Regions from separate parts of the Bradyrhizobium sp. LMG 9283 genome, predicted to be linked through region 2. Evidence: riboswitches for the same ligand, from Rfam matches in the RefSeq annotation. Region 2 holds a riboswitch; each other region holds the start of a gene.
What was found. Region 2 has a riboswitch for cobalamin ahead of P6U29_RS26960 (DUF1636 family protein). Riboswitches for the same ligand answer to the same signal wherever they lie in the genome.

Region 1: another riboswitch for cobalamin. It lies ahead of P6U29_RS35320 (ribonucleoside-diphosphate reductase subunit alpha); the one in region 2 lies ahead of P6U29_RS26960 (DUF1636 family protein).
Region 3: another riboswitch for cobalamin. It lies ahead of metE (5-methyltetrahydropteroyltriglutamate--homocysteine S-methyltransferase); the one in region 2 lies ahead of P6U29_RS26960 (DUF1636 family protein).

Annotation. Positions count from the first base shown of each region.
Region 1 covers NZ_CP120691.1:7,574,408-7,580,397, reverse strand. Annotated here, with positions in the region: gene tnpC (IS66 family transposase) at 1-317, shown strand, start outside; gene P6U29_RS35340 (plasmid pRiA4b ORF-3 family protein) at 314-634, shown strand; gene P6U29_RS35335 (plasmid pRiA4b ORF-3 family protein) at 535-915, shown strand; gene P6U29_RS35330 (hypothetical protein) at 1,009-1,248, shown strand; gene P6U29_RS35325 (CbtA family protein) at 1,347-1,646, shown strand; cobalamin riboswitch at 1,740-1,959, shown strand; gene P6U29_RS35320 (ribonucleoside-diphosphate reductase subunit alpha) at 2,081-4,984, shown strand; gene P6U29_RS35315 (ribonucleotide-diphosphate reductase subunit beta) at 4,995-5,990, shown strand, end outside.
Region 2 covers NZ_CP120691.1:5,675,186-5,681,175, reverse strand. Annotated here, with positions in the region: gene P6U29_RS26970 (cobyric acid synthase) at 1-1,400, opposite strand, end outside; gene cobO (cob(I)yrinic acid a,c-diamide adenosyltransferase) at 1,408-2,043, opposite strand; cobalamin riboswitch at 2,082-2,304, shown strand; gene P6U29_RS26960 (DUF1636 family protein) at 2,398-2,772, shown strand; gene cobW (cobalamin biosynthesis protein CobW) at 2,769-3,818, shown strand; gene cobN (cobaltochelatase subunit CobN) at 3,818-5,990, shown strand, end outside.
Region 3 covers NZ_CP120691.1:6,868,191-6,874,180, forward strand. Annotated here, with positions in the region: gene P6U29_RS32260 (hypothetical protein) at 114-473, opposite strand; gene metE (5-methyltetrahydropteroyltriglutamate--homocysteine S-methyltransferase) at 1,402-3,747, opposite strand; cobalamin riboswitch at 3,848-4,051, opposite strand; gene P6U29_RS32270 (nodulate formation efficiency C protein) at 5,053-5,883, shown strand.

The DNA.
Region 1 (5,990 bases), 1.9 Mb from region 2:
ATTGGGACGGCCTGACGCTCTACCTTGATGACGGGCGCATCGAGATGGACACGAATGCGGTCGAGCGTGCGATGCGGCCGATCAAGCTCAACGCCAAGAACTCCCTTTTTGCCGGTTGCGACGAAGGTGCCGAGAATTGGGCATTGCTGGCTTCGCTCATTGAGACCTGTAAGCTCAATGGCGTCAGTGCCGAGCACTGGCTCGCTGACGTTCTCGCCAAGCTCGTCAATGGTTGGCCTGCGGCGCGACTGGACGAACTGCTTCCCTGGGCATCGACCTATACGATGCATACACACGATCCGAGGCTGGCGGCATGAGCCTGAACACGACCGCGGTCCGGATCAAGGTGACCCTCAAGGATGTGAAGCCGGAGGTGATGCGTCGCCTTGTCGTACCCGTCACCCTGCGCCTTGATCGGTTGCATCTGACGCTTCAGGAGGCATTCGGCTGGACGAACAGTCACCTCTTCGAGTTCTTCGCTGGTGAGGTCCGTTGGGGGATTCTGATCCCCACAACGATTACGGCCACCAGCCCATGGATGCCCGCAAAGCGCGGCTTTGCGATATCGTTCGCGAGACCGGCGCCAAGACGATCCACTATCTCTATGACTTCGGCGACAGCTGGGACCATGTGATCAAGCTCGAAAAATGGTTCGAGAACACCACGACGGAGGGGCTTCCCTTCCTGCTCGAGGCCGCCGGCCGTTGTCCTCCGGAAGACGTCGGCGGTGCGCCAGGCTATGCCGAATACCTCGCCGCCATCAGCGACCCCGGCCATCCCGAGCACGAACACATGCGCCTCTGGGGCCCGGAGCGGTTCGATCCCAACGTCGTCGACCGGAAGGCGCTCGAAGCCGCCGTCAAGGCGTTGTCCGACACATGGATACCGCGGCGACGCGCCACGCGAACAAAATAGGCGTCAAGCGTCATTCAGAAGGGCTGCAGAGCTACGCTTACGCTTCATCGTTGGTCTCATGTCACGGTCGCCCAGCAATTCGGCACCGTCCCCTTGATCCTGAAGGCCGAGGTCTTCGAGAAGGCCGCGGAGACGCACCAGCATGACGCCGCGACCGCGACGCAGGGGGCTGCGGACGATCATGACCATTCGACGCACAGCCACGTCGACCACGACCACGGCACGGAAGCCTGGGAGCCGCGCGAAGGGCTCGAGCGCAACGCCTATACGGCTGCGGCCGATGTGCTGACCGCAATCGGCGCTGCTCTTGGCCGGCTTCTTCGCCGTCCGTAGCGGCGCGACTGGCAGCGGAGTTTCCTGGCACGAAGGCCTCTTGTGGGGCGGTCTTCACGGTCGCACCTGGGTTCGGCCTGCCCCCGGAATTGCCTGGCGTGCCGGCCGCGCCATTGCTGTCTCGCCAAATCTGGTGGCTCGCCGTGCTGGCGACGGCTGGAGGGCTTGCCTTGATCGCCTTTCGCCGTTCGGTGCCGGCGGCCATCGCCGGTGTGATCCTGCTGCTCTTGCCGCACCTGATCGGTGCGCCGGAGTTGGAGCACGTCGAGACCAACGTGCCGTCCTCGCTGTCGTACCAGTTCATGGTCGCGGTGACGCTGACGAGCCTGGTATTCTGGAGCCTATTGGGCGCGCTGACGAGCACGATCTTTGCGCGGCTCGATCGCGACTCGGCGTAGGTCTGGCCAGATCGCCGGGCCGGAACTCCCACATTCGACAACCAGTCTGAGCGGAAGCCTCAAACGAATCGTTGACACCCGTCCGCGAATACACCACATGTGGGGCGTCACGGTTCCGCTGGATCGCAAGATTTAGTGGCTAAGAGGGAAGCCGGTGAACTGCGCCTTTCGGCGCGGAATTCCGGCGCTGCCCCCGCAACTGTCAGCAGCGAGCTGCTTCCGACAATCGTCACTGGTGCTTTTTGCGCCGGGAAGACGGGAAGAAAGCTATGACCTGCGAGCCAGGAGACCTGCCGTGACGATCTGAACGTCCACGGGCGGGGTGTCCGGCGGTCGCTTGCATGCACCGTCCGGCGCTTTGCTGTCGGCGTTTCTGCGGCGTCCTTCCTTATCAGCCCCGTTCAAACATAACACGCGCATCACGGGGCCTATTGATGTCACTGAACCTGCACGACGCGGACACCGCTTCCGCACCCATCATCCAGTTGCGTCCGCAATCGCTTGCTGCTGCTGCGAGCGAGCCGGCGATGCAGATCATCCGCCGCAACGGAAAAGTTTCGCCGTTCGACTCCGCCAAGATCGCCGTCGCCATGACCAAGGCGTTCCTGGCGGTCGAGGGGACCAGCGCGGTCGCCTCGCGCCGCGTCCATGAGAGTGTCGAGCAGCTCACTGCCGAAGTCGTCACCGCGCTGATGCGGCGGGCAGGTGAAGGACGCACCTTCCATATCGAGGACGTGCAGGACCAGGTTGAGCTAGCCCTGATGCGCAGCGAACACCACAAGGTCGCGCGCGCCTATGTGCTGTACCGCGAGGAGCGTTCGCGCCAGCGCGCCGAGGAAGCCGCCGCCGAAGCCGAGCCCGCGGCAATGCCGTCCCTTCATGTCACGCTTGCCGACGGCTCGCGCGTCGGTCTCGACACCAAGCGCCTCGCCCTGATCATCGGCGAAGCCTGCGCCGGCCTCGATGGCGTGTCCGCCGCCCCTGTGCTCGCCGAAACCACGCGCAATCTCTACGACGGCATCAGTCAGGACGAATTGGCGCTGGCCGCGATCATGGCTGCGCGCACACTGGTCGAACAGGAACCGAATTACGCCTATGTCAGCGCGCGCCTGTTGCTTGACAAGCTCCGCGGCGAGGTGCTGTCCTATGTCCATGGCGTCCCGACGTCGGCCGCTCAGGCTGACATGGCGACGCGCTACGCCGAGTATTTTCTGGCCTATGTGAAGACGGGTATTGCGGCCGAACTGCTCGATCCTGAACTCGCCCGCTTCGACCTCGGCCGGATCGCCTCGGCGCTGAAGCCCGAGCGCGATTTGAACTTCCAGTTCCTCGGCCTCCAGACGCTGTACGACCGCTACTTCCTGCACGTGCATGGCAAACGCATCGAGCTACCGCAAGCCTTCTTCATGCGTGTCGCGATGGGCCTGGCCGTGCGCGAGATAGATCGCGAAGCCAGGGCTATCGAGTTCTACGACCTGCTGTCCTCGTTCGCCTTCATGGCCTCGACCCCGACACTGTTCAATTCGGGCACACTGCGCCCGCAGCTGTCCTCCTGCTTTCTTACGACCGTCTCGGACGACCTCGACGGCATCTTCGAGTCGGTCAAGGACAATGCGCTGCTCGCAAAATATTCCGGCGGCCTCGGCAATGACTGGACGCCGGTGCGCGGGCTCGGCGCCCACATCAAGGGTACCAATGGCGAGAGCCAGGGCATCATCCCGTTTCTGAAGGTCGCCAACGACACCGCCATCGCCGTCAACCAGGGCGGCAAGCGCAAGGGTGCGGTCTGCGCCTATCTGGAGACCTGGCACGTCGACATCGAGGAATTCCTCGATCTGCGCAAGAATACTGGCGACGACCGCCGCCGCACCCACGACATGAACACGGCGAGCTGGGTGCCGGACCTGTTCATGCAGCGCGTCGATACCGACGGCGAATGGACGTTGTTCTCGCCCGACGAGACGCCCGATCTGCATGATCTCTACGGTGAGGCGTTCAAGGCCGCCTATGAGTCGTATGAGGCCAAGGCAAAGGCCGGCGGCCTGCGCGTGTTCAAGACCGTACGGGCGACCGATCTCTGGCGCCGCATGCTGACGATGCTGTTCGAGACTGGCCATCCCTGGATCACCTTCAAGGATCCCTGCAATCTGCGCTCGCCGCAGCAGCACATGGGCGTGATCCATTCGTCGAACCTCTGCACCGAGATCACGCTCAACACCTCGGCTGACGAGGTCGCGGTCTGCAATCTCGGCTCCATCAACATGCTCGTTCATGTCGGTCCCGGTGGTCTCGACCAGGCCAAGCTGAAGCGGACGGTCACGACGGCCGTGCGGATGCTCGACAACGTCATCGACATCAATTTCTACACGATCCCGGAGGCGCGCCGTTCCAATATGCGCCATCGCCCGGTGGGCCTCGGCCTGATGGGCTTCCAGGAAGCGCTTCAGATCCAGCGCATTCCGACCGCGTCCGATGCAGCCGTCACCTTCGCCGATGTCAGCATGGAGGCGATTTCCTACCACGCGATCGAGGCCTCGTCGGATCTCGCCGCCGAGCGCGGACGCTATCCGAGCTTCGAGGGCTCGCTGTGGTCGAAGGGCGTCTTGCCGCTCGACTCCATCCAGCTGCTCGCCGACGCGCGCGGTGGTCTCGACGTCGATCGCTCCGCAACGCTCGATTGGGGTCGCCTGCGCAAGAAGGTCACTGCCAGCGGCATGCGCAACTCGAACGTCATGGCGATCGCGCCGACGGCGACCATCTCCAACATCTGCGGCGTTTCGCAGTCGATCGAACCGAACTACCAGAACCTGTTCGTCAAATCGAACATGTCCGGCGACTTCACGGTCGTGAACGAGTTCCTCGTGCGCGACCTGAAGGGGAGGGGGCTGTGGGACGAGGTGATGGTCTCCGACCTCAAATATTTCGACGGCAGCGTCGGCCAGATCGATCGCGTGCCCGACGATCTCAAGGCGCTCTACGCCACGGCCTTCGAGATCGACAGCGCCTGGCTGATCGAGGCGGCCGCGCGCCGGCAGAAGTGGATCGACCAATCGCAGTCGCTCAACCTCTACATCGCCAATCCCTCCGGAAAGAAGCTCGATGCGCTCTATCGGTTGGCCTGGCAGCGCGGCTTGAAGACGACCTATTACCTGCGCTCGCGCAGCGCCACGCATGTCGAGAAATCGACGCTGAAGGGCACGGACGGCAAGCTCAACGCGGTGTCCGCCGCGGTCGCCGTGTCGCGCGCGCCGATCATGATCCCGGCCGCCGCCGCACCGGATCTCGACGGCATCAAGGCTTGCCGGATCGACGATCCCGAATGTGAAGCGTGCCAGTGAGGAGATGACGATGCTCGATTGGTCCGATACCGAAACCACAGTGGCCGCTCCGGCTGCCTCAGGCCTCGCCACGGCACTGCGCCCGCAGACCCAGCTCATGCTCGAGCCGGTCGATCCGACCGGTTTGGGTACGATCGATCGCGCCGGCGGCCGCGTCTCGGTCGACGAGAAGCGGATGATCAACTGCCGTGCCGACGTCAACCAGTTGCTTCCGCTGAAGTACAAATGGGCCTGGGAGAAATATCTCTCCGGCTGCAACAATCACTGGATGCCGACCGAGGTCTCGATGCAGGCCGACATCGCGCTGTGGAAGTCGCGGGACGGCCTGACGGACGACGAGCGGCGCGCCATCAAGCGCAATCTCGGCTTCTTCGCGGCCTCGGAGTCGCTCGTCGCCAATAACATCGTGTTGGCAATCTACCGTCACCTCACCAATCCGGAATGCCGGCAATACCTCCTTCGGCAGTCCTTCGAGGAGGCGGTCCACACCCACACCTTCCAGTATATTGTCGAAAGTCTTGGTCTGGACGAGGGCGAGCTGTTCAACATGTATCGCGAGGTGCCGTCGATTACCGACAAGGCGGCCTGGGCGCTCAAGCACACGCAGCATCTCGATGATCCGTCGTTCCAGACTGGTACGCCGGACAATGACCGCGCTTTCCTGCGCGATCTCGTCGCGTTCTACGTCGTATTCGAAGGTATGTGGTTCTACACCGGCTTTGCGCAGATTCTATCGCTCGGCCGCCGCAACAAGATGGTCGGCATCGCCGAACAATACCAGTACATCCTCCGGGACGAGAGCATTCACCTCAATTTCGGTATCGACGTGATCAACCAGATCAAGATCGAGAACCCGCATCTGTGGACGCCGGCGTTCCAGGACGAGGTCCGCGGCATGATCCGCGACGCCGCCGAGCTGGAGGCTGCCTATGGCCGCGATACCATGCCGCGCGGCTTCTTGGGCCTCAACGCGGCGCTCTGCGAGCAGTACATGCACTTCATTGCC
Region 2 (5,990 bases):
TGATCGGCCAGCGCCTCGAGCGCGCTCTCGACCCGGGCGTGATAGGGCTCGTCGCCTGCGGGAATGTCGAGCTTGGCCAAAAATGCCTTGCGGAAGTCATCCGACGTGAACAGGCCGTGCAGATAGCTGCCTTGCACGCGCCCATCCGGCGAGATCGCGCCTTCGGGCTCGCCATTCAGTTTCGCGAACGGGCGGCCGCGATCGGGCCCGTCAGTGCGGCCGATGTGGATCTCATAGGCCTCGATCGGCTGATCCGTCGCGGCGTGCACGGCTGCAACCCGCGTCAGCGTTTTCTGCGGGCTCATCACCGTCTCGACATCGAGAAGCCCAAGGCCCGGCGTGTCGCCCGCAGGTCCCTCGATGCCGTCGGGGTCGGCCACGCTGCGTCCCAGCATCTGATAGCCGCCGCAGAGGCCGAGCACATGACCGCCCCGGCGGTGGTGCGCGAGGAGATCGATGTCCCAGCCCTGCGCGCGCAGGAAGGCGAGATCGCCGCGGGTGGATTTTGAGCCGGGGATGATGACGAGCCTGACATCGCCGGGAATCGCCTCGCCCGGACGGACCGTGATGAGATCGACGCCCGGCTCGAGCTTGAGCGGATCGAGATCGTCGAAATTGGCGATCCGCGACAGCGCGAGGCACGCGATCTTGCACTGGCCGGGCTTGCGCGCGTCACTCAGACCCAGTGCATCCTCGGCGGGCAGCTCGCCGGCGCGCGGAAACCAGGGCAGCACGCCAAGGCCGCGCCACGACGTCTTTTGCTCGATCAGCTTGTAGCCATCGTCGAACAGAGTGGGATCGCCGCGGAACTTGTTGATGACGAAACCACAGATCATCGCGGCATCGTCGGGGTCGATCACCGTCTTGATGCCGACGAGCTGGGCGATGACGCCGCCGCGATCGATATCTCCGACCAGCACGACCGGAACGTCGGCCTTGCGGGCAAAGCCCATATTGGCGATATCGGCCTTGCGCAGGTTCACCTCGGCCGGACTGCCGGCGCCCTCGACCAGCACGAGATCGGCACGGGCCTTCAGCCGCTCAAAACTCTCCAACACCGCGCCCATCAGCGAGGGCTTCATTGCGGCATAGTCGCGAGCTCGCGCAGTTGCGATGCGCTTGCCGTGGACGACGATTTGTGCGCCGACATCGGTCTCGGGCTTGAGCAGCACCGGGTTCATGTCGGTGTGCGGCTCGACCCCGGCGGCGAGCGCCTGCAGTGCCTGGGCGCGGCCGATCTCGCCGCCATCGACGGTGACGGCGGCATTGTTCGACATGTTCTGCGGCTTGAAAGGGAGCACGCGCAAGTCCCGCCGCGTGAAGGCGCGCGCGAGGCCGGCGACGATGAGCGATTTGCCCACGTCCGAGCCGGCTCCCTGGATCATCAGCGCGCGTGCCATCGTGCCTTCAGAACTCGACGCCGGCCTGGGCCTTGATGCCGGAACGGAACGGATGTTTCACCAGCGTCATCTCGGTAACGAGATCGGCGATCTCGATCAGCTCGTCCTTGGCGTTGCGCCCGGTGAGCACGACGTGCGTCATCGCAGGTTTCTGCGTCGTCAGGAATTCGACCACTTCGGCGATGTCGAGATAGTCGTAGCGCAGCGCGATGTTGATCTCGTCGAGCACGACCATGCGCAAGCGCTCATCTGATATCAGCTGCTTGGCCTTCTCCCAGCCGGCGCGCGCGGCGGCGATGTCGCGGGCGCGGTCCTGCGTTTCCCAGGTAAAACCTTCGCCCATGGCGTGGAACTGGCAGAGGTCGCCGAAATGGCCGGTGAGCAGGCGTCGCTCGCCGGTATCCCAGGCGCCCTTGATGAACTGCACGACCGCGCAAGGGAAGCCATGGGCGACGCAGCGGACGATCATGCCGAAGGCAGAGGAGGATTTTCCCTTGCCGGCGCCGGTGTGGACGATGATGAGGCCCTTTTCGCCGCTCTTGGTCGCCATGATCTTGTCGCGGGCGGCCTTCTTCTTCGCCATTTTCTGGGCGTGCCGGGCGTCGGTTTCCTCGGCTGTGTGGGTATCCGGTTCAGGCGTCATCGGTCCCCGGTCCTTCTTGACAAGTGGCGGCCACCGGCAAATGGTGGCCCGGCGTTGGTTCCTGTCCTATGACAGGCGAAGAGGGAATGCGATAGGGTCCGAATCGGCAAGATTTGGGTCCAAAATGCAGCCGCCCCCGCGACCGTGACCGGAGAGATGCCCGAAGCCACTGATTCCCCCGGGGAATCGGGAAGGCGGGGATCGAAGGGCCAAAACCCTGCTCCGCAAGCCGGGAGACCTGCCAGCGCGGACGAGTTTTGGACCGGCGGACGGGGTGTTCCGCGACGGGGAAACGGCCTCTCAAGTCGGGGTCCGTGTGCCTCCATCGCCTCCCGCTGTTATCTGGAAGAGGCGATGACCGTCACACTTCACGTCTGCATTACCTGTCGCGCCGGCCAGACACTGGGCGAGGGCGAGACGACGCCCGGCAAGCGCCTGCATGGCGCGATCGTCAAGGCGGGCGTGCCCAAGGGCATCAATGTAGTTCCCGTCGAATGCCTGTCGGCTTGCAGCCAGGGCTGCTCGGTCGCGCTCAGCGCGCCCGGCCGCTGGTCCTATGTCTATGGCCGCCTGTCGGATGCAAATGCGCGTGACGTGGTCGCAGGCGCTGCGGCCTATGCCGCCGCGCCTGATGGCATCGTGCCCTGGCGCAGCCGGCCCGAAATCTTCCGCAAGCAATCGCTTGCCCGCATTCCCCCCATTACCGCCGTGCCGGAGGCCGCCGAATGAACTCGCTCGCAAAGGTCCCGGTGACGGTGGTCACTGGTTTTCTCGGCTCCGGCAAGACCACGCTGATCCAGCATCTGCTCAGCAATGCGAACGGCAAGAAGCTCGCCGTGCTCGTCAACGAGTTCGGCAGCGAGGGGGTCGATGGCGAGATCTTGAAATCCTGCGCGGATGACAATTGCCCGGAAGAGAACATCATCGAGCTCGCCAATGGCTGCATCTGCTGCACCGTGGCCGACGATTTCATTCCGACCATGGAGCAATTGCTGGCGCGACCGGTGCGGCCCGATCACATCCTGATCGAGACTTCTGGTCTGGCGCTGCCAAAGCCGTTGCTCAAGGCGTTCGACTGGCCGGAGATCCGCTCGCGCATCACCGTCGATGGCGTGATCGCGCTGGCCGATGCCGAAGCTGTCGCGGCCGGCCGTTTCGCGCCCGATCCTGACGCCGTCGAGGCGCAGCGCGCGGCGGACGAGAGTCTCGATCACGAGACGCCGCTGTCGGAGGTGTTCGAGGACCAGATCGCCTGCGCCGATATCGTGCTGCTGACCAAGGCGGATCTGGCGGGTAGCGCTGGGATCGAAGCCGCAAAGGCCGCGATCACTGCCGAGATGCCGCGCCGCGTTCCGATGCTCCCGGTCACCGACGGCGCGATCGATGCCCGCGTCATCCTCGGCCTTGGCGCTGCCGCCGAGAACGATCTTGCCGCGCGCCCCTCGCATCATGACGGCGAAGAGGAGCACGAGCACGACGATTTCGCGTCCGTCGTGATCGATCTTCCGGAAGTGGCGGACGTCGAGGCGCTGGTCGCATCGGTCCAGAAGCTGGCGCGCGAGCAGAACGTGCTGCGCGCCAAGGGCTACATCGCGGTCGCCGGCAAACCGATGCGGCTGTTGCTGCAGGCCGTCGGCGAGCGCGTGCGGCACCAGTTCGACAAGCCCTGGGGCGCAGGTCTCAGGCAGTCGAAGCTCGTCGTGATTGGCGAGCATGCTGACATCGATGAGGCCGCGATCAGGTCAGGACTCGGACTTTCAGGATCTGGCATCTGATGCACGTCGTTTTCCGCGAGAGCCGCGGTCTGGAGGAGACCGCGACGCCAAGAGACATCGGCCAGGACCCGGCCGATCTCGTGGTGCTCTCGTATTCGGATTCCGACCTTGCGGCGTTCGCGGCCGGCTGGCGCCGCGGCCGCGACAGTCTGCCGTCGCTGCGGCTCGCCAATCTCGCGGAACTGCGTCATCCGCTGTCGGTCGACACCTATATCGAGCGCACGCTGCCGCAGGCGCGCGGCATCCTGGTGCGCCTGATCGGTGGTGAGTCCTACTGGCCGTACGGGCTCGCAGCCCTGCAACAGCTCGCCAAGGACCGGAGCATCGAGCTGGCCGTGCTGCCGGCCGATGGGCGCGACGACACACGGCTCGATGCATATTCGACGCTACCAGTCTCGACGCTGCGTCGGCTCAAGGTGCTGTGCGATACCGGCGGCCCGGTCGCAGCGCAGGCGGCGATTGCACAGCTCGCATTGGCTTCGGGACTCTATGCAGGCCCGGTCGTCGGCGAGATGACCGTGCCCGAGATGGGCTTTTACGATCCCGCGCGCGGTGTCATTGCGGCGCCGGTCGGTGCCGAGAAGAAGCCGCGCGCGCTGGTGACGTTCTATCGCTCCTATCTCACCGCTGCCGACACCGGCCCGGTCGATACCCTGATCGCGGCGCTTCGCGAGCGCGGCTTTGACGCTTATGGCGCGTTCGTCACTTCGCTGAAGGCGCCAGGCGTTGCCGATTGGTTGCGCCCGCATCTGGCGCAACATCCAGCGGCGGCGATCGTCAACGCGACGGCGTTCTCGGCCCTGGGCGAAGACGGCACGACGCCGTTCGATGCCGCATCGTGCCCGGTGTTCCAGGTCGCGCTCTCCACCGCACGGCGTGAGGACTGGGCGGAGTCGCTGCGCGGCCTCTCTCCAGGCGACCTCGCGATGCATGTGGTGCTGCCGGAGGTCGATGGCCGCCTGTTCGCGGGAGTGGTGAGCTTCAAATCGGCCGCTGAGCGCGATCCGGAGTTGCAGTTCTCGCATCTGGCGCACAGGCCCGACGAGGAGCGTGTGAAGGCCGTCGCCGCGCGCGTCGCGGCCTGGCGCGAACTTGCCGAGAAGCCGGCCGGCGAGAAGCGGCTGGCGATCGTGCTCTCGAACTATCCCGGCCGTCCGCACCAGATCGCGCACGCCGTTGGCCTCGATGCGCTCGCCTCCGTCGAGGTCTTGGTATCCGATCTCGCGGAAGTGGGCTTCGAGGTTGCGGCGGTCGACGCGCTCGGCGAAATGCTGCTGAAGCAGAAGTTGACCTGGCGTGTTGCCGATTATCGCGCGGCGCTCGCGCGCATGCCGCAATCCTTGCAGGACGATCTCGCCCAGGCCTGGGGCGCGGTGGAGGATGATCCGAGCTGCCGCGACGGTGCGTTCCACTTCGCCGCCATTCAATGCGGCCGATCGATCATCGCGGTCCAGCCCGAGCGGGGCGATGCGGCCTCGCGCGACGCCGACTATCACGATCTCGCCCGCACGCCGCGGCACGCCTATGTCGCGTTCTACCTCTGGCTCCGCGAGCAGGGCGTTGATGCCGTCGTGCACATGGGCGCACATGGCACGCTGGAATGGCTGCCCGGCAAATCCGTGGCGCTGTCGCAAGCGTGCTGGCCCGAAGCTTTGATCGGCGATCTCCCCGTCATCTATCCCTTCGTCGTCAACGATCCCGGCGAGGCCGCGCAGGCCAAGCGGCGCATTGGCGCTGTCACGATTGGCCATCTGCCGCCGCCGCTCGAACAATCTTCCGTGCCCGAGGGCCTGCGCCGACTCGAACGCCTGCTCGATGAATATTCGACGGCCGACGGTCTCGATCCCGCCCGCCGCCAGCGGCTGATCGCGGCGATCCGGGATGAGGCCCGCGCCGCCGGATTGGAAGATGATCTCGGTCTCGATGCCTCGGCCGCGCCGGCCGAAGCGATCCCGCGGATCGATCGTTTCGTTTGCGACCTCAAGGAAAGCCAGTTCGGCGACGGCCTGCACGTGTTCGGCCGCGGCGCTTGCGGCGAAGCGGAGCGGGATTCATTGCGCGCGGCGCTCGCAGGCTGTCGCGTTGCGCCGGGGCCGTCGGGCTCTCCGTATCGCGGCCGTCAGGACGTCTTGCCGACCGGACGCAATCTCTTCGCCGTCGATCCGCGCGCGG
Region 3 (5,990 bases), 1.2 Mb from region 2:
CCACTTCCGGCTACGTTCAGCACGAACAGCAAGGCGCTGGACGTTGATCGCCTGGCCCGGTTCTGGCGCGATTGGACCACAACGGGCTATAGGGACAGCGTCACGCGCTATCTCTAATCCGAAGCGATCGCGGAAGCTTTAGTTGATGCTGGATCGTACGTGTCGGCATCGATCACTTTGCCATGCCGCACGAAAGTCTTGCCCGGGCGAGGCAGGAAGGCAGGCTGAAGCGCAACTTCCAGGGTTATACTTGACGATTGCGCGGGCTCGGCGCCAGCGCCATCGGACGCATGCAACAAGGGTTCGTCGCGAACGTTGTCTCGACAAAGGACTATCTTGCTCGCATCACCGAGGATCGGCTCGCCACCGCAAAGGGCTGCTTGCTGACGGATGAGGATCAATTCCGTGCCGAGATCATTGAGCGAATCATGTGCGACATGGCAGTCGATCTCTCCGAGATACCCCGTCGTCACGGTCGGGATCGGAAGTTGGCCGTCGTCAATCGTTCTCGAATCGACAGCCTTATCGCAGACGGGTCGTGGTGATCGACGATGGCCGGCTTTCCGTAGCTGATGGCGTAGAGTTCCTGCTCCGGAGCGTCACATCGGCGTTCGACGCTCATCTTCCTCGGTGCGGGGCTACACACAGTCGGGCGGTCTAAACCGGCTCCGCCGAGCCGAGTCGTGTCGTGTCAATCCTAAATCGACATCACTTAACTGGCCTATCTTGGGGCAGCACCGGGCTCACGGCTGAGGAGCACCCTATCGGCATCGGGCCGCCCTTCAAGCTCGTGACATCATCCGTGGTCCGCTCATAGATCTCAAACAGAAGTTCAAGCCGAAACCCGACTATCGGGTGGGACCGGTCGACCAACGACTGCCTTAAGCAGGGTCCAAATCAATAGCAACCGCTCTGCATTGGCTACGCTTGCGAGATCCTTGGAGCCGGGTTTTTCGTATCGTCGTGCTGATCGAGCATAAGGTTGCCAGGCAGGAAAGCGCACCGAGTTTGCGGTTGGTGCCCTGCGGCGACCGCCCGGCATCACTGCCCCTCGTTGCTGTCGCAACCGTTGCCGACGTGCTCATGAGCGACAAACCTTGGTGTAGATTTCTAAATCTCAGGCTATACCGTCGCATACCAGGGCATAATTGAGCTACGCTGAGCTTGTGCTTCAACTGGGCTCCGATTTTCGGCGAATGTCCTCGCCGTGATCGAACCGGCGGCTGTCCTCCCTCCGCCGATGGAAGTCCGCGCGATGCGTCAGCGTCGCTCCTCCCAGACTTTCGCCCGGCCCGCCAAGCGGAACCGGGCATTTTTTTGTGTTCTCAAGGTTCCCGGATTATCGAGAGCGCAAATGACCACAAGCGGATCAGCTTTGTCGAGAAGAGACCCAAGCCCGGGTCAACGGCCTCGCGGATCGGATGCAGCGCGCAGTTCGCGGGCGGCAGCGACCATGTTCGCTAGGGCCGGCCGAACCTCCTCCCATTTGCGCGTCTTCAGGCCGCAGTCCGGATTGACCCAGAGCTGCGAATCCTGCAGCCGTGTCCGAGCCAACGCCATCAGCTCCTTCATTTCGCCCGTCTCGGGAACGCGTGGAGAGTGGATGTCGTACACGCCCGGCCCGATCTGATTTGGATATTCGTAGTTCCTGAAGGCGTCGAGTAGTTCCATTTTCGAGCGCGACGTCTCGATCGAGATGACGTCCGCATCCATTGCAGCGATCGCACCGATGATGTCGTTGAACTCCGAGTAGCACATATGCGTATGAATTTGCGTTTGATCGGCGACGCCCGATGAGCAGATGCGGAAGCAATCCACGGCCCAGTCGAGATAAGCCGTCCACTCCGATCGACGCAACGGCAATCCTTCGCGGAGTGCAGCTTCGTCGATCTGGATCATGGTTGCCCCAGCATTCTCGAGATCGCGGACTTCGTCTCGGATCGCGAGCGCAATCTGGCGGCAGACCTCGCTTTTAGGAATATCATCGCGAACAAAGGACCAGTTCAAGATCGTCACCGGTCCGGTCAACATCGCCTTCATCGGCTTCTTGGTTAGTGATTGCGCGTAGCGCCACCACTCTACGGTGATAGGCTTCGACCGCACTACATCGCCGAACAGGATCGGTGGCCTGACGCAGCGCGAGCCGTAAGATTGCACCCATCCGTTCCTGGTAAAGGCGAACCCGGCGAGTTGCTCGCCGAAGTACTGCACCATGTCATTGCGCTCGAACTCGCCGTGCACGAGGACGTCAAGTCCGATGTCCTCCTGCCAACGTACGGCGCGCGCAGTCTCCTCCTTGAGGAACCCGTCGTATTGCTCGTCGCTCATCGCGCCTCGCGCATGCGCCGCACGGGCATTCCGGACCTCTGTGGTCTGCGGAAACGATCCGATCGTCGTGGTAGGAAAAGGCGGTAGTCCGAAACGATTGCTTTGGATCTCGGCACGACGGGCAAATGGGCTGGCGCGCCGGCGCGTGCCCTGGTCGATCGCTCTCATCCGGACAGCGACATTGGCATCACGGATTTTCGGCGAACTCCGGCGGACAGTCGCGGCACATTCCGACTCGGCAAGAGCTAGCGCAACATTCTGGTCGCCTGCGAGTGCCCGCGCCAGGATCGCAAGTTCACGCATCTTCTGAACCGAAAAAGCAAGCCAGCTCTTCACGTCGGGAGCGAGCCCGGCCTCGAGTTCAACGTCGACCGGCACGTGAAGCAGCGAGCAGGATGGGGCGATCTGTACACGATCCTTGCCAAGCTTCGCAATCGCGGGTTCCAGCCTCCGGCGCAGCGACGACAAATTCGACCGCCATACATTCCGGCCGTCGATGACACCGAGCGATATGACGAGATCACTTCGGCCGCCAGCAATGATCTGGTCCAATAACTGTGGCGCTCGAACCAGATCGAGGTGAAGTCCGGCAACTGGCAGGCTCAAGGCGGTGTCCAGATTGTCACCGAGGTCGCCGAAATAGCTGGCAACCATGATCTTGATGGCCGGCCCCTCCTTGGCGAGCCGGTCATAGGCATGGAGCAAAGATTTTCGCGCCCCCTCATCCAGATCAACAACCAGGCAGGGCTCGTCGAACTGAACCCAATTTGCCCCACGTTTGGCCAATTCCTGCAGAACTTCGATATAGGCCGGTATCAGTTCGTCCAGTAGTGAGAGTGGCTGGAACGCAGGATCGGCACTCTTGCCGAGCTTTAGGAATGTGACCGGCCCGATCAGGACAGGGCGGGTCTGAAAGCCAAGGGACTTGGCTTCCTCATACTCCTCGATCGGCTTGCGAGAGCATAGCCTGAAAGTCTGTCCCCTGTGAAACTCGGGGACCATGTAGTGGTAGTTGGTGTCGAACCACTTCGTCATCTCCTGCGCGGGTGCGCCAAATCCGCGCGGTCCGTGACCGCAACTCGCATCCTGGTCGTCGCATTGTGAACCGCGGGCCATGGCGAAGTACGTCTTGAGCGAAACGGATTCGGTTTTCGAGGCGTAGATCTCCGGGATGGCGCCAACCATGACACTTGTGTCGAGCACCTGGTCATACAGCGAGAAATCGTTCGATGGAATGACCGTGACGCCGATAGATTTCTGACGGGCCCAGTTCGCGGCGCGCAGGCCAGCTGCGTCCTCGAGCAACTGTTGTTCGCTGCTTTTTCCGGCCCAGTAGCTTTCTAGTGCGAGTTTGAGCTCGCGCCTTGGACCGATGCGTGGCGTTCCGAGCGTGGCAACCGGAAGGGAGAGAAGAGACATAGCGTTAACCCCAGTTGGGGGCGAAGGCCATGGCGGACGCAGGCAGGGGACGTCGCGCGTGCGACGGCTGCTTGACGTACCACCGGGACACCCCGCCCGTGGACGAATATATTGTCGGGGCAGGTCTCCTGGCTCGCGGGTCATCGCTGCTGTCCGGCCTTCCCGAAGCCGCGCAGGCTTCAGTGACATCGTTGGACAGCGGCTCGCCGCTCACAGTTGCGGGGGCAGCGCCGGCATTTTCACCGGCTTCCCTCTTAGCTCCGGATCAAATGGAAACCGGAGAACCTCGACGACTTGGATTATCGGCAAGAGAACTCTTCCGTCAACCTCTCAGATTATGTCTCAAGCTAATGCTGCGACATCTGCCACGCGAATGACCGTGCATCTATATCGTTGAACACGACGTAGAAGCGCTTGCCAATCAGCGATATCGGAATGACCATCGGAGCTACCTGCGCGTGGGGCCGCACGCCAATCCGGTGGAAGGGACAAATGCGGCTTGCGTGGTCGGGACTGCTTCCTCGAGCAGAACGCATTTAATGCGAGTCCCGGCTTCCCAGCGGTTCTTCGAGCACGTCCACCATCCAGCTGCCTTCTCGACCAACAAGATGCGTGTTGACTAGGCCCAAGACACCTGGCGAAGGCAGCAACATACCTGGCGAGCACGTTGATTTGCGGTGCCAGCCAGATTCCAGATGCTCGGTGGTGAAGATCGGCTTCGCGTCGTTGGCCATCGAGTGCAAAGCGCACCTTGAGGCTGCTCTCGAATTCCGGAGCGCCGCATGTCGCAAAAGGAGCGCCAAACGCGCCATGGCCTTTTTGGCCGCGAGTGCCCAAAGACATGGCAGAGATCGAAGCCTATATTCCGGCAATGATACCGAACCAAACGGTTCAATGGCGGCACACGTGCTCCCAATTCTCATCAGGAACTTGGCACCGAGGCGTTCCCCTGCGCCGTCGAATATCCGGCGCGTGCGAGGATGCATAAGCCGCGATGGATAGGCTGAATGGAAACATCGAGACGTGCGCAAGTCGGAAAGTCGACAAAGAGGACACAAAACCGGTGCGAACTTCCGTCTATTACCTGGCACGAAGAATGCAAGTCCTCGGCATGCCCAGTCTCCTCCTGCTGGGCATTTCCAGCACAGCAAATTGAGGCTGTCGCTGGCAACTGAAGTTAGCGGCGCGTGACATAGAGGGGAGCGCATGCTCGCGCGGGACCGCGGTCGCCCCGTCGCGTCGCCGCTAGCTTCTTGCGCTCTCGCATAACAGGTTCAAGGTTGCCCGCTTTGGAATGACGTGTGGATGAAACTCGATAGGCCGACGGTTATGAAGAAGAGAATGTCTGGAAGACGCGCGCTATGGTTTTGTCTCGGTCGATGCCTGATCTGCCTGGCTGGGCTGGCTGCCATGAGCAACAGTGTTCTCGCCATCGACAGCCCCCTCGTCGAAAGAGTCAAATCAACGTGGCGAGCGCAAGATGGTGAGACGATAGAACAAATTATCTCCAACGTCTCGAAGGTGGCACACTTCGTCCCTCGAATGTGGGGCGTCGCTGAACTTGACGGACATGAATATGTTTTCGTTTCGTGGACCAGGCACCGGGACAATAAATCAGACGAACAGTACGTTATCACATGGAAGATCGCGCTCGACGGGACGATTGAACTTGCGTCGACCTATGCAAAGCCGATGGAATTGGGCTGGCGCGCCCTGGCGCTCTCGTTGATCGCCAGTGAAATCACGGATGGCGAAAGGGACGCAAATCTCCGCTTTCTGCATGACCCGGCCAACTTCAACTTTGTGACGACCACGCAAGGCCCGCTTGGCGATCTTCTGCGGCAGGGCCGCTGCACTATCGTTGAACCTGTTGGAGTGGACTACTTGCCGAAGCAGAACGACAAGCCGACCGAGAAAGCTGATCTCTGGCGCGTTCTGCTTGTGGTGAACTGTGATACGCCAGGGCCCCGCTCTTTTACCCACAACGGGGTCATCACTTTCGAGAAGAGCGAAGGTCAAGATTGGGAGCCGCAATCCTTCTTTGCCAAGCGTATCGCGGCCTATCCGCCTGGCTCCTGGTTCGATCGCATAGAGTCAAAGGAACGGGAAGAGTTAGAGGGGCGAAGGTCTCGTTAATGGTCGCGCAGAGCAACATCGCGTCGCGGCTCTTTCAGCGCCGAGCGCCTCGGAGCAACCGCAGGACATATGCGCTCTAAAGCCGCGCTGTTTACGGCTCCGCAACA